2 regions of the Nocardioides sp. NPDC004968 genome follow, and region 2 is predicted to be linked to the other one. Evidence: riboswitches for the same ligand, from Rfam matches in the RefSeq annotation. Region 2 holds a riboswitch; the other holds the start of a gene.
What was found. Region 2 has a riboswitch for cobalamin ahead of ABZU72_RS27600 (magnesium chelatase subunit D family protein). Riboswitches for the same ligand answer to the same signal wherever they lie in the genome.

Region 1: it holds a riboswitch for cobalamin, as region 2 does, so the genes downstream of both, cobN (cobaltochelatase subunit CobN) here and ABZU72_RS27600 (magnesium chelatase subunit D family protein) in region 2, are expected to answer to the same signal.

What each region holds. Positions count from the first base shown of each region.
Region 1 is NZ_JBEXJF010000041.1:1,777-12,859, reverse strand. It holds gene pcaG (protocatechuate 3,4-dioxygenase subunit alpha) at 1-23, shown strand, start outside; gene ABZU72_RS24865 (lyase family protein) at 32-1,291, shown strand; partial or broken gene ABZU72_RS24860 (alpha/beta fold hydrolase) at 1,288-1,965, shown strand; gene ABZU72_RS24855 (carboxymuconolactone decarboxylase family protein) at 2,098-2,439, shown strand; gene ABZU72_RS24850 (hypothetical protein) at 2,462-3,103, opposite strand; gene ABZU72_RS24845 (NAD(P)/FAD-dependent oxidoreductase) at 3,296-4,726, shown strand; gene ABZU72_RS24840 (hypothetical protein) at 4,708-5,433, opposite strand; gene ABZU72_RS24835 (helix-turn-helix domain-containing protein) at 5,426-6,046, opposite strand; gene ABZU72_RS24830 (GNAT family N-acetyltransferase) at 6,144-6,704, shown strand; cobalamin riboswitch at 6,682-6,827, shown strand; gene cobN (cobaltochelatase subunit CobN) at 6,861-10,508, shown strand; gene cobF (precorrin-6A synthase (deacetylating)) at 10,505-11,083, shown strand, end outside.
Region 2 is NZ_JBEXJF010000056.1:561-11,643, forward strand. It holds gene ABZU72_RS27590 (cobyrinate a,c-diamide synthase) at 1-2,276, opposite strand, end outside; gene cobO (cob(I)yrinic acid a,c-diamide adenosyltransferase) at 2,270-2,884, opposite strand; gene ABZU72_RS27600 (magnesium chelatase subunit D family protein) at 2,884-4,980, opposite strand; cobalamin riboswitch at 5,006-5,147, opposite strand; gene cbiE (precorrin-6y C5,15-methyltransferase (decarboxylating) subunit CbiE) at 5,210-6,394, shown strand; gene ABZU72_RS27610 (helix-turn-helix domain-containing protein) at 6,397-7,518, opposite strand; gene ABZU72_RS27615 (hypothetical protein) at 7,939-8,652, shown strand; gene ABZU72_RS27620 (hypothetical protein) at 8,694-9,314, shown strand; gene ABZU72_RS27625 (hypothetical protein) at 9,418-10,038, shown strand; gene ABZU72_RS27630 (hypothetical protein) at 10,206-11,083, shown strand, end outside.

The sequences.
Region 1 (11,083 bases), on a different contig from region 2:
CCACCTTTCTCACCTACGGCTGAGGAGTCGAATGTCGCTGCTGTGGCCCGGCGAGGAGCGCGCCGGGGATCTCTTCTCCGAGGCCGCCTACCTCGCCGCGATGGTGCGGGTCGAGGAGGCCTGGCTGGCCGCTGTCGCGTCCTCCGGGATCGCCCCGGAGGAAGCGCGTACGCCGCTGGTCGGCCTGGTCTCCGCGGACGACGTCCCAGTGCTCGCCGAGGGTGCTGAGGCCGGGGGCAACCCCGTCATCGGACTCGTGAAGCTGCTGCGTGGCCGGCTCGACGGTGAGGCCGCCCGATGGGTCCACAAGGGCCTGACCAGCCAGGACGTGGTCGACACCGCGCTCGTGCTCTGTCTCGCCGACGTGCTCGACCGGGTCGAGGACGAGCTCGCCGCGCAGGCCGCTTCGCTGGCCGGTCTCGCCCGGCACCACCGCGCCACGGTGATGTCCGGCCGCACCCTGACCCAGCACGCGGTGCCGATCACCTTCGGGCTCAAGGCCGCGACCTGGCTCTCCGGCCTGAGCGACGCCGCCGAGGCCCTGCGCCGGACGCGTACGTCCCTGCCCGCACAGATCGGAGGCGCGGCCGGCACCCTGGCGGCGGTCGTCGGTCTGGCCCGGCTCCGCGGTCTCGGCGATCCCGTGACCGCCGCACAAGAGGCGGCCGCGACCGCGGCGACCACGCTCGGGCTGACCCCGCGAGTCCCCTGGCACACCAACCGCGCCCCGCTGACCGCGGCCGCCGACGCGCTGGTCACCGCGGCCGACACCTGGGGCCGGATCGCCACCGACGTCACCCTGCTCACCCGCCCGGAGATCGGCGAGCTCGCCGAGCCGGCCGGCGAGGGGCGCGGCGGTTCGTCGACGATGCCGCACAAGTCCAACCCGGTGCTCTCCGTCCTCATCCGTCGCCACGCGCTCGCCGCTCCCCCGCTGGCCTCCACGCTCCACACCGCAGCGGCGACGTACGTCGACGAGCGTCCCGACGGCGCCTGGCACGTCGAGTGGGAGACCCTGCAGACCCTCGCCCGTCGCAGCGCCGTCGCCGCCTCGCAGACCACCGAGCTTCTCGCCGGGCTCCGCGTCGATGCGGCCCGGATGCGCGCCACCGCCGAAGCCGCGGGCGCGGACCTGCTGGCCGAGCAGCGGTCGCTGACCGGGTTCGTGGGTGGCGAGATCCTTGCCGGGACCGAGGCGGCCGCAGGGCTCGACGACTATCTCGGTGCCGCGGACACCCTCATCGACACGACTCTCGCCCGCGCGCACGAAATCTGGAAGGACCTGCAATGACACCGAGGATCACCCCCGTCGAGCTGGCCGGAGACCCGAGCAAGCCGATCCTGGTCGTCGGCCCGTCCCTCGGCACCTCGGTGACCGCGCTCTGGGCCGCCACCGCCGAGCTGCTCGCGGACAGCTTCCACGTCATCGGCTGGGAGCTCCCGGGCCACGGCCACGGCACCCCCACCTCCGACGCCTTCTCGATGGCCGACCTCGCCGCGGGCGTGCTCGCCTGCATCGACCGGGTCCTCACCGACCGCGGCGAGCGCCACGGCACCTTCGCCTACGCCGGCGACTCGGTCGGCGGCGCCGTCGGCCTCCAGCTCCTGCTCGACGCACCCACCCGGGTGAGCGCCGCGGTGCTCACCAACACCGGCGCCAAGATCGGCGAGCCGGAGGGCTGGAACGACCGCGCGAAGACCGTACGCGCCGCAGGCACCGCCTCACAGGTCGCCGGCTCCACCCAGCGCTGGTTCGCCCCCGGCTTCCTCGAGCGCGAGCCCGCCCGGGGCGGCGCCCTGCTCCACTCGCTGCGCGACGCCGACGCGGAGAGCTACGCGCTGGTCTGTGATGCGCTGGCGGCGTACGACGTCCGCGGCCGGCTCGCCGAGATCGCCGCACCGGTCCTGGCGATCGCGGGTGTCGACGACGCCCCGACCCCGCCGGCCTCGCTCGAGGAGATCGTCGTCGGGGTGCGCAGCGGGCGGCTCGTCAGCCTCGACGCCGTCGGTCACCTCGCTCCCGCCGAGGCACCGCACGCCGTCGCCAGCCTGATCACCTCCCACGTGACGGCCTCGGACCAGGCCTACGCGGCCGGTATGAACGTACGCCGCCAGGTGCTCGGCGACGACCACGTCGACCGGGCCACCGCCGCGATCACCAACATCAACCGCGACTACCAGGACCTGATCACGCGCTACGCCTGGGGCACGATCTGGACCCGCCCCGGCCTCGCCCGCCGGGACCGCTCGATCGGCGTCCTCACCGCCCTGGTCGCCGGCCGCCACTTCGACGAGCTCGAGTTCCATCTCCGCGCCGCGCTCACCAACGGGCTGACCCGCGAGGAGATCATCGAGGTGCTCCTGCAGACCTCGATCTACGTCGGCGTACCCGCCGCCAACACCGCCTTCGCCGTCGCCAACCGCGTCCTGAACGACTGAGTCCGAACCGCGGTCCGGACTCTCACTTCGCCGACCTTCCAGTACGCCGCATCAGCACGATCGCCGCGACGAGCGTCCACACCATCGACCCCACCCGGCCCAGCGGCAGGAAGAGGTTGGCGTAGTAGACGGCGAGGGAGATCACCGACAGCATCGACAGCGTGCCCACGACGTACCCGAGGGTCGCGGTGCCCCTCCCCACCGCGCCGATGCGGACGAGCTGACGCGAGGCGGCGAAGGCGACGAAGCCGAGCGTGGTCACGTTCACCACGCCGCCGGCGTAGAAGCCGGTGAGGCGAAGCGTCGCGAGGGTGTCGGCGGAGAGGTCGGCCGCGAACACCGCGGAGACAAGGGTGATCACCGAGGACACCAGCATCGCGGCCACCGAGACGCCGGCGACCACGCCCAGGGCACGGTTGCCGGTCATCGGCACCACGACGCGGGCGAAGACCGCGAAGCCGATGACCGAGACGGCTTGCAGGATCGCTCCGGAGATCGCCGCGAGCGGGTTGGCGACCAGGAAGGCCTTGATCTGCTCGCCGGGATCGGTCGGTAGCGGGATGTCGCCGGTGGCGAACATGCCCGCCACCGGGCTCACCGCCAGGTAGGCGACCAGGAAGACCGCAGCCCCTGCGATCGCCCGGTTGTGGGCAGAGCGGGACACGGCTGTAGCTGCCTGTGAAGACGTGGTCGACGTGGACATTCTCGAATCTCCTCGCTTGCTCGGATGGGATGACTCGAGCCTTCCGCTGTCGCTCCGGCCGGGCGTCCGGTCGGACGCGGCATCGACCTACGCAGTTCTACGTACGCCTGTGTCGCTTGTCGCGGCCGCGACAAGGCGTCAGGCTGTGTCCTGATGTCGTCCACCGCAACCGTCGTCGGCGCCGGGCCCAACGGCCTGGCGGCTGCGATCGTGCTCGCGCAGCAGGGCGTGAAGGTCACGGTCGTCGAAGCCGCGGAGACCGTCGGCGGTGGGACGCGCACCGCCGAGCTGACCCTGCCGGGGCTGCGCCACGACATCTGCTCGGCGATCCATCCGCTCGGCCTGGCCTCACCGTTCCTCTGCGGCCTCGAGCTGGAGAAGTACGGCCTGACCTGGCGTTTTCCCGAGGTCGAGCTCGCCCATCCGCTCGACACAGGCACGGCAGCGCTCCTGCACCGTTCCGTCGAGGAGACGGCCGCAGGCTTGGGTGCCGACGGACAGCGCTGGCAGCAGGTGTTCGGCCCGGTCGTACGCGGCTGGGACGCGATCTCGGACCACGTCCTCGGTCCGATGGTGCGACTCCCCCGGCATCCGTTCCGCCTGGCCGGCTTCGGGATGCGCGCCGCGCCACCGGCCACCGTGCTCGCGCGGGCCTTCCGCGAGGAGGCGGCGAAGGGGCTCTTCGCCGGATGCGCGGCGCACGCTTTCCAGCCGCTGGACCGTCCGGGCCCGGCCGCCGTGGGCACCATGCTCGTGGTGAGCGGGCATCGCTACGGCTGGCCGGTCGCCGAGGGCGGCTCCCACGCGATCACCCTCGCCATGGCCGAGCGGCTCGAGGAGCTGGGCGGCACCATCGTCACCGGCACCACCGTCCGCAACCTCGCCGACATTCCGGACGCCGATGTCACCTTGTTCGACACCAGTCCAGGCGGCTTCGCCGACATCGCCGGTTCCGCCCTCCCCGAGCGGCAGCGCCGGGCGATGCGGAGGTGGCAGCACGGCCCCGCGGCGTACAAGCTCGACCTCGCGGTCCGCGGGCCGATCCCGTGGCGTGACCCGGAGGTCGGCCGCGCCGGCACCGTCCATCTCGGCGGGACGATCGCCGAGGTGGCGACCAGCGAGCGGGAGATCGCGGCGGGCAGGATGCCGGAGCGTCCGTTCGTGCTGCTCGGTCAGCAGTACGTCGCGGACCCGTCCCGTTCGGCGGGAGACCTCAACCCGGTCTGGGCCTACGCGCAGGTCCCGCACGGCTACGAGGGCGACGCCACCGACGCGGTGCTGGCCCAGATCGAGCGCTTCGCCCCCGGCTTCCGCGATCAGATCGTGGCGACGCACGTCACCACACCGGCCGACTACGCGGCGTACAACCTCAACTACGTCGGGGGTGACATCTCAACCGGCGCCAACACCCTTCGCCAGCTCATCGTCCGGCCCACCCTCGCCGGCTACGACACCGGCATCCCCGGGATGTTCCTCTGCTCCGCCGCCACCCCGCCCGGCGCCGGCGTCCACGGCATGTGCGGCTACCACGCCGCCCACCGCGCTCTACGCCACCTGGATGGGGATCACTCCCCCGCCCGGTGATCGGCCCACCAGCCGGCCCACCTCGTGTCGAGCTGCCCGAAGTCGGTGCCGTCGAGGCCGTACGTGCTGAGGATGGCCATCGACGTGCCGGCCGGGTCGGCGTCCGACGGCGCGGTGCCGGCGATCACCAGCAGGCCCTCGCCCCATGCGTCGACCGTCACGCCCAGCTGGTGCGCCGAGCGGAACCAGACCTCGCCAGTCACGTCCTCGCCGGCGATCGTCGTTGTGTAGCGGCTGCCCCGGGGCTGGTCGGCGACAGCGTCGAGGCCGAGCCGCTCGATGACGGTGCCCGAGTAGGTGCCGCGATCGGCGAAGAACAGCGTGCGGCGCGTCATGCCGGGCCGGCGCTCGAGCGCGAACCGAAGCTGATGCATGAACGACGTCCATCCCTCGGTGACATCGTCGTAGTACGAGTCCCAGTCCGGGTTGCCGGACAACGGCGCACGAGTCAGCGTGATTCGGACACCGTCGCCGTCCGGCTGGATCTCGAATTTGTCGCCGCCGTTGACGACCAGTGTGCGCCGGTCGGCCTCCTCGACGACGTCGGTGAAGTAGATCGAGTCGATCTCGGCCTCGGCCTCATCGGTGTCCCAGCCGTGCCACTGTCGGATGGCGGCCGGATCCCGCAGCGCCTGCCACGCGGCATCGGCCGAGGCCGACGCGGTGACCTCGATCCGCGGCGTCTCGCCGCGCTGAATGTCATTCATCACTCTGCTCCTGTTCGGACGGTTCGGCCACCGCGGCCGGGGCGGGATGCCCGCCGATGACCACGCGGTACTGACGACCGGTCGGGCTGTCGAAGCTTTCGGCCGTACGCCGCAGCGCTTCGGTCAGCTCCTCGGTGAATCTGTGCACGTCGGCGGCGTCAGCGAAGCGCACGGCGGCCTCGATCGTGAACGTGAGCAGGCGCTTGCCCTGCTCGTCTGCCTTGACCTGCATACGGGCTACATCCCGCACGGTGGCTGCCGCGACCCCGACCAGGTGGTCGGCGGCGAACTGGTCCATGATCCGCCCGGCGCTCTCAGCAGACTCGGATCCGCGGCCCATCACCGATGGGTCGACCACGATCGCACCCGGCTTCGCACGCACGATCCGCTCGACGAATCCGCGGCGCTTCCGCTCCTCGACCAGCTCCACCAACCCGGCCGACTCGAGCGCCCGCAGATGGTAGTTCACCCGCTGGCGAGGCAGCTCGAGCACGGCAGCGAGCTGGGTGGCCGACGTGGGCTCCTGCAGGTGACCGAGCAGCTGCCGACGAATAGGCGACAGCGCCGCGGCCACCCGGTCCGGCTCGTCGACATAGATGATGCCGTTGCTCACAAGATCCAGGATGCAATTGACAAACAGATTTGTCAATTGAGGTGATCGCCCCAGAAACCAGGTGCCACCGACGTACGTCCTGGCTAACGTCTGGCCCATGCCGCAAGCCCGTCTGCGCACCGAGCGCCTCGACCTGGTCCCGCTTTCCGAGGAGCATCTGCCGTTCCTCGTCGAGCTCAACTCGGACCCCGTGGTGCTCCGCCATCTGTTCACCCGCGCGCTCAGGCCGGAGGAGACCGAGGAGCGGATGCACAAGTGGATCCGGGTGGCGAAGGAGACGGAGGCGCTGGGCAAGTGGATCGGGTACGCGGCCGGTGAGGCCGTCGGGCTCTACATGTTCGAGCCGCCCGACAACCCGCCGCGCACCGATGCCGCCGAGCTGGGCTACCGGCTCCCGCAACGCCAGTGGCGCAAGGGCTATGCGAAGGAAGGCTCGCTCGAGCTGCTCCGCCACGGGTTCGAGGACCTCGGGATCGATCGGGTGATCGCGCAGACGATGGCGGTCAACGAGGCGTCCCGCGCGACCATGGTCGCTGTCGGGATGAGCTTCGTACGCGCCTTCCACGAGACCTTCGACGAACCGCTCGCCGGGCACGCCGACGGCGAGGTCGAGTACGAGGTCACCCGCGAGACCTGGCTCGCGCGCCACGCGGGGTAGGCTGCGAGCACGCTCGTGGCGCAGGAACCCGGTGAGAGTCCGGGGCGGTTCCGCCACTGTGACGTCCGTACAGCTTCTGGGCACGGACACAGCCAGACACTGGCCACGGGCAATCCGACCGATCGACGGGGCGAGAACCCCTAGGAGGAACTCGGCATGGCCGACTCTGCACGCGTACGCATCGCCCTTCTGTCCACCTCGGACACCGACCTGCTCTCGGCCCGTGCCAGCGGCGCCGAGTACGCCTGGGCGAACCCGTCGCGAGCGACCGATCTGGAGCAGGTCGTGGCCGACGCCGACCTGGTCGTCTTCCGGCTCCTCGGCTCGCCCACCGACCTGTGGGACGGCCTGAGCGCCGTCAAGGAGCGCGGCACGCCGGTCGTGGTCCTCGGCGGCGAGCAGCAGCCGAGCGCCGAGCTGATGGAGCACTCCACCGTTCCGATGGGTGTCGCCGCCGAGGCTCACCGCTATCTCGCCGAGGGCGGGCCGACGAACCTCGCCCAGCTGCACGCGTTCCTCTCCGACACGGTCCTGCTGACCGGCTTCGGGTTCGAGCCGCCGGCCTCCGTCCCGGCCTGGGGCGTCCCGGAGCGGGTTGTGAACCCCAGCGTGGCCCATGGGTCACCCTCAGCTTCACAACTCCCCAGGATCGGGGTGCTCTACTACCGCGCCCACGAGACCAGCGGGAACACCGCGTTCGCCCACGCGCTGGCCGACGCCATCGACGCGACTGGCGCGGCCACCGGCGTACCCGTCTTCGCGGGTTCCCTCCGCTCGGCCCCCGATGACCTCTACGAGGCGCTCGGCACCCTCGACGCGCTGATCGTGACCGTGCTCGCGGCCGGTGGCTCCGTGCCTGCCTCGGCGAGCGCCGGTGGCGAGGACGAGGCCTGGGACGTGGAGCGGATGGCGGCGCTCGACATCCCGGTGCTGCAGGGCCTGTGCCTGACCAGCTCGCGCGCGGAGTGGGAGGTCTCCGACGACGGCGTCACGCCGCTCGACTCAGCCAACCAGATCGCGATCCCCGAGTTCGACGGGCGGATCATCACCGCCCCGTTCTCCTTCAAGGAGCTCGACGAGCAGGGTCTCCCCCACTACGTCGCCGACCCCGAGCGCACCGCGCGGGTCGCCCGGATCGCGGTCAACCACGCCCGCCTGCGGCACACGGCCAACCCCGACAAGCGCCTCGCGCTGGTGCTCTCCGCCTACCCCACCAAGCACTCCCGGATCGGCAACGCGGTCGGCCTGGACACCCCGGTCTCCGCGATCCGGATGCTGCGCCGGCTCCGCGAGGAGGGCTATGACCTGGGACAGGACAACGAGGTCGTACGCATCCTCGACTCCGTCGCCGCCGAGGAGGGCGACACCGCCGCCGGCGACGCGCTGATCCACGCGCTGATCGCGGCCGGTGGCCAGGACGAGGAGTGGCTGACCAACGCCCAGCTCACCGACGCCCACGTCCGCATCTCGAAGGCCGACTACGACAAGTGGACTGCGGATCTCCCGGCTGACCTGCGCGAACAGATGGTCGAGACCTGGGGGCCGACGCCGGGGAGCCTGTTCGTCAACGACTCGGGTGAGCTCGTGCTGGCCACGCTCCAGGCCGGCAACATCGTCATCCTGATCCAGCCGCCGCGCGGGTTCGGCGAGAACCCGGTCGCGATCTACCACGACCCGGACCTGCCGCCGTCGCACCACTACCTCGGTGCCTACCGCTGGCTCGAGCACGGCTTCCGCGCCGACGCCGTGGTCCACCTCGGCAAGCACGGCTCGATGGAGTGGCTGCCCGGCAAGAACGCCGCGCTCTCGGCGTCCTGCGGCCCGGATGCGGCCATCGGCAACATGCCGCTGATCTACCCGTTCCTGGTCAACGACCCCGGCGAGGGCGCCCAGGCGAAGCGCCGCGCGCACGCCACGATCATCGATCACCTGGTGCCGCCGATGGCACGCGCGGAGTCCTACGGCGACATCGCGCGGCTGGAGTCGTTGATGGAGGAGTACGACCGGATCTCGTCCATGGACCCGGCCAAGCTGCCCGCCATCCGCGGCGAGATCTGGCAGCTGATGAAGGCCGCCGAGCTCCACCGCGACCTCGGCATGGAGGAGCGGCCCGAGGACGACGACTTCGACGACTTCATGCTCCACATCGACGGCTGGCTCTGCGAGATCAAGGACGCCCAGATCCGCGACGGCCTGCACATCCTGGGCGCCGCGCCCGAGGGCGAGGCGCGGGTCAACCTGGTGCTCTCGATCCTGCGCGCCGCGCAGGTGTGGGGCGGCGTCGGCGGCGCCGTGCCCGGGCTGCGAGCGGCGCTCGGACTCAAGGAAGGGGTCTCGACAGGCTCGACCACCGGGAGGTCAGCGGTCGACGAGATCGAGACCCAGGCTCGGGGGCTGGTCGAGCGGATGGACGCGGCCGGCTGGGACCCGGCGGTCGCCGAGACGCTCCACGACGACCCGGCCGTGCGCCAGGTGCTCGTCTTCGCCGCCGAGCAGGTGGTGCCGCGGCTGAACGGGACGACCGACGAGCTGTCCGCCGTCCTGCACGCGCTGGACGGTGGCTTCGTCCCCGCGGGGCCGTCGGGCTCGCCGCTGCGGGGGCTCGTCAACGTACTCCCCACCGGGCGCAACTTCTACACCGTCGACCCGCGCGCGGTGCCGTCGCGGCTGGCGTGGCAGACCGGGCAGGCGATGGCCGACTCGCTGCTGCAGCGCTACCTGGACGAGACCGGCGACTACCCGACATCGGTCGGGCTCTCGGTGTGGGGCACGTCCGCGATGCGTACGTCCGGCGACGACGTCGCCGAGGTGCTCGCACTGCTCGGGGTGCGCCCCGAGTGGGACGAGGCCTCCCGCCGGATCACGCACCTCGACGTCATCTCGCTCGAAGAGCTCGGCAGGCCCCGGATCGACGTGACCGTACGCATCTCCGGGTTCTTCCGCGACGCGTTCCCGCATGTCGTCTCGATGCTCGACGACGCGGTCCGGATGGTGGCCGACCTCGACGAGTCGGACACCGACAACTTCGTCCGTGCGCACACCCTCGAGGACCTCGCCGATCACGGCGACCAGCGCCGCGCGACGTCCCGGATCTTCGGCTCCAAGCCGGGTTCGTACGGTGCCGGGATCCTGCAGGTGATCGAGGCCGGCAACTGGCGCTCCGACCAGGATCTCGCCGACGTCTATACGGCGTGGGGCGGCTTCGCCTACGGCCGCGACCTCGACGGCGCCCCGGCGGCCGACGACATGCGCGCCAACTACCGCCGGATCAAGGTCGCCGCCAAGAACGTCGACTCCGCCGAACACGACATCGCCGACTCCGACGACTACTTCCAGTACCACGGCGGCATGCTCGCGACCGTCCGCGCGCTGACCGGCAGCGAGCCGAAGGCGTACGTCGGCGACTCCACCTCCCCCGACGCCATCAAGACCCGCACGCTGCAGGAGGAGACCAACCGCGTCTTCCGGGCCCGGGTGGTCAACCCGCGCTGGATCTCGGCGATGCAGCGCCACGGCTACAAGGGCGCCTTCGAGCTGGCCGCGACCGTCGACTACCTCTTCGGTTTCGACGCGACCGCCGGCGTGGTGCAGGACTGGATGTACGAGAAGCTCGCCCGTGAGTACGTCCTGGACGAGACCAACCAGGAGTTCATGCGATCCTCGAACCCGTGGGCGCTGCGCGGCATCGTCGAGCGGCTGCACGAGGCTGCCGAGCGCGGGCTGTGGGAGTCTCCCGACCCCGAGCTCGTCGCGGCGATGCAGGAGATCTATCTCGACATCGAAGGTGATCTGGAGGAGGAATGAGTTCTTCTGGCAAGCGTCGGATCAAGATCATCGGGGTCGGCCCCGGTGACCCCGACCAGGTCACCCTCGAGGCCGTGGCCGCGATGCGGTCGGTCGACTTCTTCCTGGTCACCGACAAGTCGGGCACGGTCAAGCAGGGCATGCCCGACCCGCTGGTCCGGGCTCGCGAGGAGCTGCTCGACCGCCATCTCGACGAACCCGCCCGGGTGGTCAAGGTCGCCGACGCGCCCCGCGAGCGGCGTGAGGAGTTCACCGGGACCGACGCGGAGTACCGGGCCGCCGTCGCCGACTGGCACCGGGCCCGGGTCGAGCGATATCTCGCCGTGCTGGCCGAGCACCCCGGCGACGTCGGCTTCCTGGTCTGGGGCGACCCGGCCTTCTACGACTCCACGATCCGGGTCGTCGACCAGATCTCCGAGCAGCTCGATGTCGAGGTCGACGTCATCCCCGGGATCTCCTCGGTGCAGCTGCTCGCCGCCCGGCACCGGCTCGTCCTCCATGACGTCGGGCGCCCGCTCTACGTCACCACCGGCCGCGCCGTGCTCGAGGCCGTCGAGGCCGGGCACGACAACCTC
Region 2 (11,083 bases):
GGCTCGCCTGGAACCGCATCCATGAACGCCTCGTCGACCACGACCAGCCGGCCGGGACGGAGGAGGGCGCGGAGGGTGGTGGCGGGGTGGAGTACGCCCGTGGGGTTGGTCGGGTTGCCGACGACGACCAGATCCGCGTCATCGGGCACCGCGGCCGGGTCGAGGGCGAACCCGTCCTCGGCCCGGCCGCGTACCTCGGTGACCGTGTGCCCGGCCTGCTCGAGCGCCGCGTGGGGCTCGGTGAACTGGGGGTGGACGACGACAGGGTTCCGCCAGGGGCGCGCCCGGGCGACCAGAGTGAATGCCTCTGCCGCCCCCGCCGTCGGTAGCACCTCCGCCCACTCGCGGCCGTGGTGCTTCGCCAGCGCCGCCCGTGCCGGCTCCTCGTCCGGGTAGGCCGCCGACGACAGCGACTCGTGGAGCGCCTGGTCCAGCCACTCCGGCCGCTCGCCGGGATAGACGTTCACCGCGAAGTCGAGCAGCCCCTCCCCCACCTCGACGTCCCCGTGGTGCCGCAGCGGATCCGTCAGCGGGCCGTCCGCAGCGGCTGGCATTTCCCCGCCATGGCGGGATTCTGCGGCCGAACCGGCGCTCACCGCGCCGCCGTTCCCCGCCATGGCGGGGAAGTGCGGCGTCGCACCATGAACCGCCGCTGCAAAACGCGCCGCCAGCTTTGGATGACCGGCCCAATGCACATGCAGGTACGACGCATGCAGCGTGTCCGACGCAAACCCCACCAGCCCCGAACCGTCACCCCCGCCTGCCGAGACGGCACTTGTGGAGGCCGAGACGTCAGTCGGGTCGGCCGAGTTGGCACTTGCATCGGCCGAGTTGGCAGTTCCGGCGGCTGAGTTGGCCGTTGCGGCTCGCGAAACTCGACTCTCGTCGTCCAAAACTGGCGTCTCGCTCGACGCAGTTGACGTCTCGGCCGGCGTAGGTGCCGTCTCGGCCGGCGTAGGTGCCGTCTCGGCCGGCGTAGGTGCCGTCTCGATCGACCAGGCGGGCTGGGTCCCAGCGGGAGGGGTTGTCGTGGTGCGGTGGAACTCGTGGCCGGTGACCTGCTCGCCGGCGCGGGTGAGGAGCGAGTCGGAGGGGGCGGTGGCGACCGGGTAGCGGAGGGTCAGGCGCTCGCTCATGGCGGCGTGGGCGGGGATGGCGCCGGCCATCGGTACGCCGTCGAGGGACTCGGCCAGATAGAGGAGCCCGGCGCACTCGGCGACCGTCGGGATCCCGGCTTCGACGGCGGCCCGGAGGTCGCGGAGCAGGCTGCAGTTGGCGGCGAGGTCGGCGGCGTACATCTCCGGGAAGCCGCCGCCGAGGTAGATCCCGCTCGTCCCCTCAGGGAGCGCGGGATCGGTGAGCGGGTCGAAGGAGCGTACGTCGCAGCCTGCCGCCTCCAGGAGCTCCTCGGTCTCGGGGTAGCGGAACGTGAACGCCCTGCCACCCGCGACGGCGACCACCGGTCGACCAGCGGTTGCGCTGGTTGAGCCGGCGTCGTGAGGTACGAGCGACGCCGTGTCGAAACCAACACGGTCGCTCTCGCGCATCGCCGCCACCGGATCCCAGGGTTCCCCGCCCAGCGCCGGAGCCGACCGGGCGACCTCCAGCAGGACGGGCAGGTCCAGGTGGGCGGCGACCTGCTCCCCCAGCCGCTCGATCAGCGCTACCGACTCGTCACGCTCGGCGACCGGTACGAGGCCCAGGTGGCGCGACGGGGAGGCGAGCGACTCGTCGCGCGGGAGCATGCCGAGCACAGGCAGCCCGAGCTGCTCCAGCGCGCGCCGGATCTCCTCGGCGTTGCGCCCCGGGGAGCAGCGGTTGAGCACGACTCCCCCGATGCGTACGGACGGGTCGAAGGCCGCCATCCCGGCGGCGATCGCGGCAGCGGAGCGGGACATCCGGGCGACGTCGAGGACCAGGACCACCGGCGAGGAGGTCAGCGCCGCGACGTGGGCGGTGGAGGCGAACCCGTCGGTGCCGAGGCGGCCGTCGTAGAGGCCCATGACGCCCTCGACGACCGCCACGTCCGCGCCGGCGGCACCGTGGAGAAGCAGCGGCACGACGCGCGACTCCCCCACCAGGTGAGGGTCGAGGTTGCGGCCCGGACGCCCGGTGGCGAGCGCGTGGTAGCCCGGGTCGATGTAGTCCGGCCCCACCTTGTGACCGCTGACCTCATGCCCTGCCGAACGCAGCGCCGCCATCAGCCCGGTGGCGATGGTCGTCTTGCCCGAGCCGGTGGAGGGAGCAGCGACGACCAGCCGGGGCAGGGTCACCATTCGATGCCCCGCTGGCCCTTCTGGCCGGCGTCCATCGGGTGCTTGATCTTGGTCATCTCGGTGACCAGGTCCGCGACCTCGAGCAGGGCGGGGTCGGCGTCGCGACCGGTGATCACGACGTGCTGTCGCCCCGGCCGCTCGGCGAGCACCGAGGCCACTTCGTCGGCAGAGACCCAGCCCCACTTGATCGGGTAGGTGAACTCGTCGAGGACGAGCAGGTCGTACGTCTCCGCGGCAAGGCACCGCTTGATCTCGGCCCAGCCCTCGGCGGCGTCCGCGGCGTGGTCCTCGGCGTCACCCTGCTTGCGGCTCCAGGACCAGCCGGAGCCCATCTTGTGCCAGTCGACCGGCCCGCCCTCGCCGGTCTCCTCGTGCAGCTTGCCGAGGCGTTCGAGCACGGTCTGTTCGCCGATGCGCCACTTGGCCGACTTCACGAACTGGAAGACCCCGATCCGCCAGCCCTGGTTCCAGCCTCGCAGCGCGACCCCGAAGGCGGCGGTCGACTTCCCCTTGCCGGGGCCGGTGTGGACCATCACCAGGGGCCGGTTGCGGCGCTGGCGGGTGGTGAGCCCGTCGTCGGGTACGTTCAGCGGCTGTCCCTTCGGCATCAGGCAGCGCCCCTTCCCATGGTGGATCCGGTGAACCCGTGGACGGCGGAGGTCAGCGCCTCGGCGCTCACCTCGGCGACCGGCACGTGCTCGGCACCCAGGTGGTCGGCCAGCTGCCGAGCCAGCCCGAGCCGCATCGGCCCGCTCTCGGAGTCGATGACGACGGTGGTGACGCCCAGACCGGCGACGTACGCGGCGGCCTGCTGCGAACGTCGGACGGCCTCCTTGCCGTGGGTCTTGGAGTTGGCGCGACCGTCGGTGACGACCACCAGCAGCGGCCGCAGATCGGGGTCGCGCAGGTGCTCGCGCTGGAGCACGCGGGCGGCCTCGAGGAGGCCTTCGGCCAGCGGCGTACGTCCTCCGGCGGGCACCTCGTCGAGACGTGCCGCGGCGAGGTCGACCGACCCGGTCGGCGGCAGCACCAGCTCGGCGCCCTCGCCCCGGAACGTGATCATCCCGACCTTGTCGCGGCGCCGGTAGGCGTCGAGCAGCAGCGAGAGGACCGCGGCCTTCACCTGCGCCATCCGCTTGCGCGCGGCCATCGACCCGGACGCGTCCACGCAGAAGAGCACCAGGTTGGCCTCCCGGCCCTCACGGACCGCGGTGCGGAGATCCTCGATCCGCAACTCCACCTTCGCCGACGTACGGTCCCGGGCGCCCTGCTTGCCCGCGGCCGCCTTGAGCGTCTCGACGAGGTGGAGCGAGCCGCGGGTGCTCACGCTGGCGCCGATCCGGCGGCCGCTGCTGCCGATCGCCTTGCTCCGGCCGCCGGTGCGGCCCATGCCCAGGCCGGTCACGGTCAGGAGGCGGGGGCGGTAGGCGGTGGCAGCGGCAGTGACGGACTCGCCTGCGGAACCGGCTGTGTTGGTCTCACTGTGCCCATCCGGTTGGGCGCTCGCTTCGCTCGCGGGCTCAACCGGCGGTTGCTGGTCGGTCGAGCCGTCCTCATCGCTGGTCGAGCCGCCGGAGCCGCTAGGCGGAGGCGTGTCGAGACCAACACGGTCACCTTCGGCGCCCGAGTTGTCCTCCGAGTCATCCGAAGGCCCTCCCTCCGGCGGCTCGGGCGGCAACTCTTCGTCGCCGAGGATGCGGTCGAGCAGGTCCTCATCGAGCCCGGGAGCGTCGAAGGGGTTGCGACGGCGCCGATGCGGGAGCGCCAGCAGAGCAGCCCGGCGGATGTCTTCGCGGGTGACCTCGGAGCGACCGGCCCAGGCGGCGTGCGCGACCGCGGTGCGGGCGGTGACGATGTCGGCGCGCAGCCCGTCGACCTCGAACGCCGCGCAGACCTCGGCGATCTTGAGCAGCCCGGGAGCGGTGAGCCGAACCTTCCCGACGAGGGCGCGCGCGGTGGAGACCCGTGCGGTCAGGTCGCGCTCGGCGGCCTCATAGCGCTCGACGAACGCGGGAGCGTCCAGGTCGAAGGCCATCCGGCGGCGTACGACCTCGGCGCGCAGCGCCGGATCCCGGGGCGCGGCGACCTCGACCGTGAGCCCGAAGCGGTCCAGGAGCTGCGGGCGCAGCTCGCCCTCCTCGGGGTTCATCGTGCCGATCAGCACGAACCGGGCGGCGTGCTCGACCGAGACGCCGTCCCGCTCGACGCTGACCCGCCCCATCGCCGCCGCGTCCAGGAGGAGGTCGACGAGGTGGTCGTGGAGCAGGTTGACCTCGTCGACGTAGAGCAGGCCGCGGTGAGCCCGCGCGAGCAGTCCCGGCTCGAACTCGACCGCGCCACGCGACAGCGCGCTCTCCAGGTGGAGCGAGCCGACGACCCGGTCCTCGGTCGCCCCTACCGGGAGCTCGACCAGGCGCACGGGCCTGCTCTCCTCGACGGCGGCGGACCCGAAGGGCCCGTCAGGCGACTCCGCGGACGGGTCGGCCGGGTCGATCGAGAACCGATCCCCGGCGTAGACCGAGATCGAGGGCAGCACGGCCGCCAGGCCGCGCACGGCCGTCGACTTCGCGGTCCCCTTCTCGCCACGGACCAGGACCCCGCCGATCTCCGGGGAGATGGTGGTGAGCACGAGCGCGAGGCCCATGTCGTCGAGGTCATCGGCCTGGCAGCCGAGGACGGCAGAAAATGGGTAATGAACCGGCATGGAGAGGCTCCCGCTCCCTATCGCTTGGATTGGATGGACGCGGGGCCGGTCTTCGGACTTGTCGAGTCCCCCCACGAGGGGGCTCGTTCACCGCAGCGGGCCTGTGCCGGATTCTCACCGGCTTCCCAGATTCTCCCTTCCCACCGTCCTCACCAGCTCCTGTGACAGAGCCGATGACTGGGCAGTCGGGGCACCTCGCGCCTGAGCGGCCACTGTAGCGTCTGGCCTCATGATCGTCGTGGTGGGCATCGGTGCCGGAGGTTGGGACGAGATCCCCGTACGTCACCAGCAGCTGATCCGAGACTCCGCCGTCCTCCTCGGCGGCAAGCGCCATCTCGACCTCGTCCCGGACGTCCCCGGCCAGCGGCGCGAACCCTGGCCGTCACCGCTGCGCGAGGGGCTCCCGGCGCTCATCGACGGCCTCGGGGACGCGGTCGCGCTGGCCTCGGGCGACCCGCTCGTCTCCGGCATCGGAACGACCCTGATCTCGCTTCTCGGTCGGGAGAACGTACGCATCGAACCGGCCGTCTCCTCCGTCGCCCTCGCCCGCGCCCGGATGCGCTGGCCCGCAGAGTCGTGCGCGGTCGTCAGCCTCGTCGGCCGCGACGTCTCGCTGGTCGCGCGCGAGCTCGCTCCCGGCCGCCGGATCCTGGCGCTCTCCTCGGACGAGTCCACTCCTGGGCAGGTCGCGAACCTGCTGGTCACAGCCGGGTTGGGCGCCTCATCTCTGACGGTCCTCGGTGAACTCGGAACGGAGACGGAGAGCATGCAGACCGCGACCGCCTCGGCCTGGGCCCGCGAGGTGCCGCGGCTCAACATCGTGGCGATCGAGTGCGTAGGCGCACCGCTCTTCGGCTGGGCTGCCGGCCTCCCCGATGACGCCTTCGAGAACGACGGCCAGCTGACCAAGCGCGACCTTCGGGCCTCGGCGCTGGCCCGCCTCGCCCCGGTCCCGGGTCAGCACCTCTGGGACGTCGGCGCAGGCGCAGGCTCGGTGGGCATCGAGTGGATGCGCGCCCACCCCACCTGCACCACGACCGCGATCGAGGCCAACCCAGACCGAGCGGCCAGGATCGCCCGCAACGCGAGCCACCTCGGCGTACCCGGCCTGACCGTCGTCGAGGGCCGCGCCCCCGATGCCCTGGCCGACCTCCCTGCCCCCGACGCGATCTTCATCGGCGGCGGCGCGACCCGCCCCGGCGTACTCGACGCCTGTCTGCGAGCCCTCCGCCCCGGCGGCCGCATCGTCGTCCACGGCGTCACCCTGGAGACCGAGCAGCTCCTCGCCACCGCCTACCAGGCACACGGCGGAGAGCTCACCCGGATCGCGGTCGAGACCTCCGCCCCGATCGGCACCTTCACCGGTTGGGCCCCGGCCAGGTCGGTCACACAGTGGACCCACTCCATCGGGTGAGATCAGCCGGCGAGGTCGCGGCGCCACCGCGGGGTGGTCGACTCGAGGGCCGCGAGCAGCCCGACGGTCTCTGACGGGTCACTGAGACGGTCGCCGAAGAGGTCTTTGATACGCCTGAGCCGGTGGCGCACGGTCTGCTCGTGGACCATGAGGTGCTCGGCGACGACGGGGGCGCTGGGGCGGGTACGCAGCCAGACCAACATGGTCTCGGCGAGCGCCAGGCGCCGTTTCGGGGTCTCCTCCATGAGCGGCGCCAGCAGCTGTTCGTCCGCGAACCGGCGCAGCATCGGGTCGGCGTGCAGGCACAGCTCCGACTGGTGCGCGGCACACCACACGATGCCGTCCTCAGAAGCGCGGATGACCTGCTCGGCGACCAGGGCCAGGGCCCGCATGCCCCACCGAACGGCGTGGCGGGTGTCGTCGAGTCGTACCTCCCAGGTGACCGCGACCGGGCGGCTCGTCTCAGCGACCACCGCTTTGGCCCGAAGCTGTACCTCGCCCGAGGCCCCGATCATGACCATGGCACCCTCGCTCGAGCCGGCGAGCAGACGTGCCGTGGGCGCGCCGAGGTGGGCGGAGACCGGTCCACCCGGAATCACCGCCACGGCCACCCGATCGGTGATGGCCCAGCCGGCACGGCTGGCCAGAGCACGCAGGTCGCCCGCTCGTACGTCGCCGACGAGCGCCGCGAAGAGCGGCAGCCGGGGATCGATCGGCGGAGCGGGCTCGGCGAAGCCCCGCATCGCGTGCTCGAGGAGCTGGTGCTGGTAGTCCATGAGTGCCTCGGCGAGGTAGCTCACCGACGCCAGCGGCAGCTCCAGCTCGCCGGCGATCTTCGACATCTCCCGCCAGAACTCCTGCGTCGCGATGTGGTGTGCCGCTCGCATCGCATCGAGGTTGTGGCCGGCCCTTCCCTCCAGGCTGCCCAGACGTCGATAGATGTGGGCCACGGTCGCCCCACGTACGGGTGCACCGGCCATCGCGTCGACGAACAGGGAGACCGCCTCGCCGAGTGCCTCCTCGATGACGTCGTGCACCCGTGGATCGCCGAACGCGGCCACCTCGCGGCAGATGCGTCCGGCGATGCGGCGAGACAGGTCACGGGCCCGGGGCCGGTAGGCCACCACGATCTCCCGAGCGATCGCGTCGGGCGGCGGCGAAAGGTCGATTCGCAGCGTTGGCCGGGGCCTTCTCGGGATCGGGCCCGTGAACGTATCCGTAGTCGGTCGTGTCCTCGTCGTCACGCAACTCTCCTCCGCACTCGTCCCTCGCTGCGCTGCGACCTGGGGAGCCGCGCGAAGGACGACATCCCCTGCAGTGAAGGGCTCGGCCGGACCCCGCGTCCAGAGCGGCAGAGGTTCGCTCCCGGATAACCCTGAAAAGTTGTGACGGTCCTCACAACTTTTCCGTGCTGGGTCGAAGTTGTCACCAACCTGACAGTTTTGGCGGGATCCCCGACCTCGCGGCGGCATCGCGGTTGCCAGCCCTCGGCAGCGGCCGCGTCAATGGGTGGCGTCATCCATCCCGGACCGCAAGGGGAAAACGTGAGAACCAAGCCTCCACCCCGTCACCGCACGTGGGTCGCCACAGCATTCGCCGCGCTCGTGGCCACCGCGCTGCTCACGGGGGCACCCGCTGCCCAAGCCGTCGAGAACCCGACCCTCAAGGTCGACTACGACGCCGTCGGTACGACGCACATCGGTGCGCAGGTCGACTCGTCGATGGCCATCGGGCCCTCGGTGCTCAAGTCAGTCATCGACACCACCAACGGCCACATCGTCGGGGGATCCCTCGCCATCCCGACCCAGACGATGAGCTTCGACATCTTCGGGATCCCGGCCCGAGCCAAGGTCACCATGACCCAGGTCGGGTCACTGTCCGGCGCCATCGTGCCCACCAGCCAGCTGGGCAAGTCGACGCTCACCTCGACGGTCGCCTACGACATCCAGCTCAGCGACGTCGAGGCCAAGGTGTTCGGCATCTGGTGGCCATTGGCTGTCGGCAGCCGCTGCCACACCTCCGAACCGGTCACCATCACCGCCAGCACTCCTGAGGGTGAGTTCTTCACCGTCAACGGCGGCGGCCGGGTCACCTCGACCTACACGATCGGGAGCTTCACCGGGTGTGCCGCGCTGAACTTCTTCGACATCCCCGGCTTCTTCCCCTGGTTCGGCTCCATCCCGATCAACGCCCTGGTGCCGGGCACCGACAACTCCCTCGAGCTGCAGATCGCCAATCCTCGCGCGGGCACCGCGTGAGCCTCTCGGGTTCAACACAACACCACACAAGGAGAAACATCATGAAGAAGATCACCAGCCGCGTGCTCACCGGTCTCGCTGCCGGAGCCCTCGCTGTCGGGACCGTCGCGGCCATGTCCGCGCCGGCCCAGGCCGCCGCCGCCGGCTACACCCCGAACGGCACGAACCCGATCACGTTTGTCGGGAACAACGTGTCCTTCACCGCGGTCGAGGCCGACCAGACGCTGACCTGTGAGCAGTTCGACCTCACCGGCAACATCATCGACCCGGGTCAGACCCGGGAGTTCGGGGAGGCCGCCGGTACGCTGCCCAACCTCGCGTCCAGCGGCTGCACCAACCCGATCGCCGGTGACACCACCGTCGACCCGACTGGTACCTGGGGCGTGAGGGTCGACGGAGCCGAGGTCGGCTCGGTCTCGCCGGCCACGCTCACCAGCGTCACCGCGTTTGTCGAGGCCGCCGGCTGCTCGTTCAACGTCGCGGGCGAGGTGAGCGGCACCTTCAACGACTCCACGCAGGTGTTCACGCCCACCGGGTCAACGCTGACCATCTCAGACAACCCGGTCGGCTTCATCTGCCCGATCCTGGGTGTCGGACAGGGACAGTCCATCTCCGTGGCCGGGACCTGGACGGCCAACGGTCTCACCATCACCAACCCGTGATCGACCAGCGCTGAACCGATCCATCCGGGGTCTGTGTCGTTGGCAACTGCCATCGGCACAGACCCCTTCCGACATCGCCAACCCACCTCCGCTGGAGAAGTTGATGAAGAACTTGATCAATCGCGTCCTCACTGGTCTCGCCACCGGATGGCTCACTATCGCCACGGCCGCGGTGATGTCCTTGCCCGCCCACGCTGCTGCCGACACATACACACCACACGGCGGACCCGCCGTCGCCTTCATCGGCAACGAGATCGCCTTCACTGACGAGTTTGTCGGGCAGACGTTCAGCTGCGATCAGTTCGACTTGCACGGCACTCTGATCAGCGCCGATCTCAGCAGGCCGCTCGGGACCATGGCCGCCACATGGGACCAACTCGACTACGGCGGCTGCTTCAACAATATCTTCGGCGCTACCACGTTCGACCCGATTGGGACCTGGGGATTTACGATCACAGGGCCCGAGGTCGGATCGGTATCGCCCGCCAAGCTCGCTGATGTGAGCTTCCTCCTTTCGGCCGCTGGCTGCTCGTTCAACGTCGCTGGGGACGTTTCCGGCACGCTTGACGACGTCACTGGCGTGTTCACGCCCACTGGGTCGACCATGACGATCGCCGACGACCCTGCCGGATTCATCTGTCCGATCCTCGGCTTCATGAAAGACGATGCCATCAGCGTGAGCGGCACCTGGGCGATCACCGGCCTGACGATCACCAATCCCTGATCATCCGGATTGACGAGTCGAGCGAAGTTGTCACGCGCGTGACAACTTTCGCCGATTCCGAGCCCAACGCTCATCGAACATGTGGCGAGCGCCACACCCTAGGACTTAACTGGGGGCGGACACCCGTACGGCCCCTCGCCGGACCCGACCACCGTGAGGAACTCTTCATGCGCATTCCCCGCCTCGGAGCACGCGCCGGCCGAGCGACCGTCGGCGTCCTATTGCTGGCAACTACCTTCCTGGCTCTCCCCACCGGTCCGGCCACGGGCGACCCCGAAGTCGATCCGCAAAGTGCCACCAAGAGCAATGTGAAAGCTCCGATACCGGAACTGAAGGCGTTGATCGCGGACGACCCGGCCGCGGGCCTGCCGGGATTCAGCGACCTTCCCACCCCCCGGTCGATCAGCATCACCGAAGGCACCGTCACCGCTTCACAAAACGCAGTCGCTCGGCGCTCGAAGATGTCCATCACAGCTCGTCCGATCTGGGCGGCCATGTATTACGGGGAGTTCAACAATCCGATCGAGAATCCGACGGGATACGTAGGGCCAAGTTGCGTTAGAAAAGTTGCCTGCCTCCCCGACCCATTTTACCAACCGTCGTGCGCGACAGAGGATCCAAGTACACAGTGGCCGACGTCCTACTTTCGGCACCCGATGTACCCGATCAAGCCAATCGAGGGCGGTGGTGCCGAGGTGGGGATCGTCACCGAAGACAAGGTCAACCTGGTCGCCTTCGGCACCATCCCTGCCACAGCAACGCTGACGATTTCCGTCCCGCCGGTCGGCGGCAAGGTCCAGCCGTTGATGGTCCATCTGTGGTCCAGGCCGGCTGCGGCGTCGGGGTGCGCTCCGCGGCCGAGCGACATTCCAGGGGCGTCCGCGCTAGTGAACGGCAAGGTCTTCATCCAGCTCAGTGACCTTGAAGTTGACGGAGTGCCGGTCGATCTCGGTCCGCGGTGCCGGACGAAACACCCGGCTGAGCTGTATCTCTGGGGAGATTTTGCCCGCGGGAGCTACAACGCCAACAACGGCGGTCCTTTGGG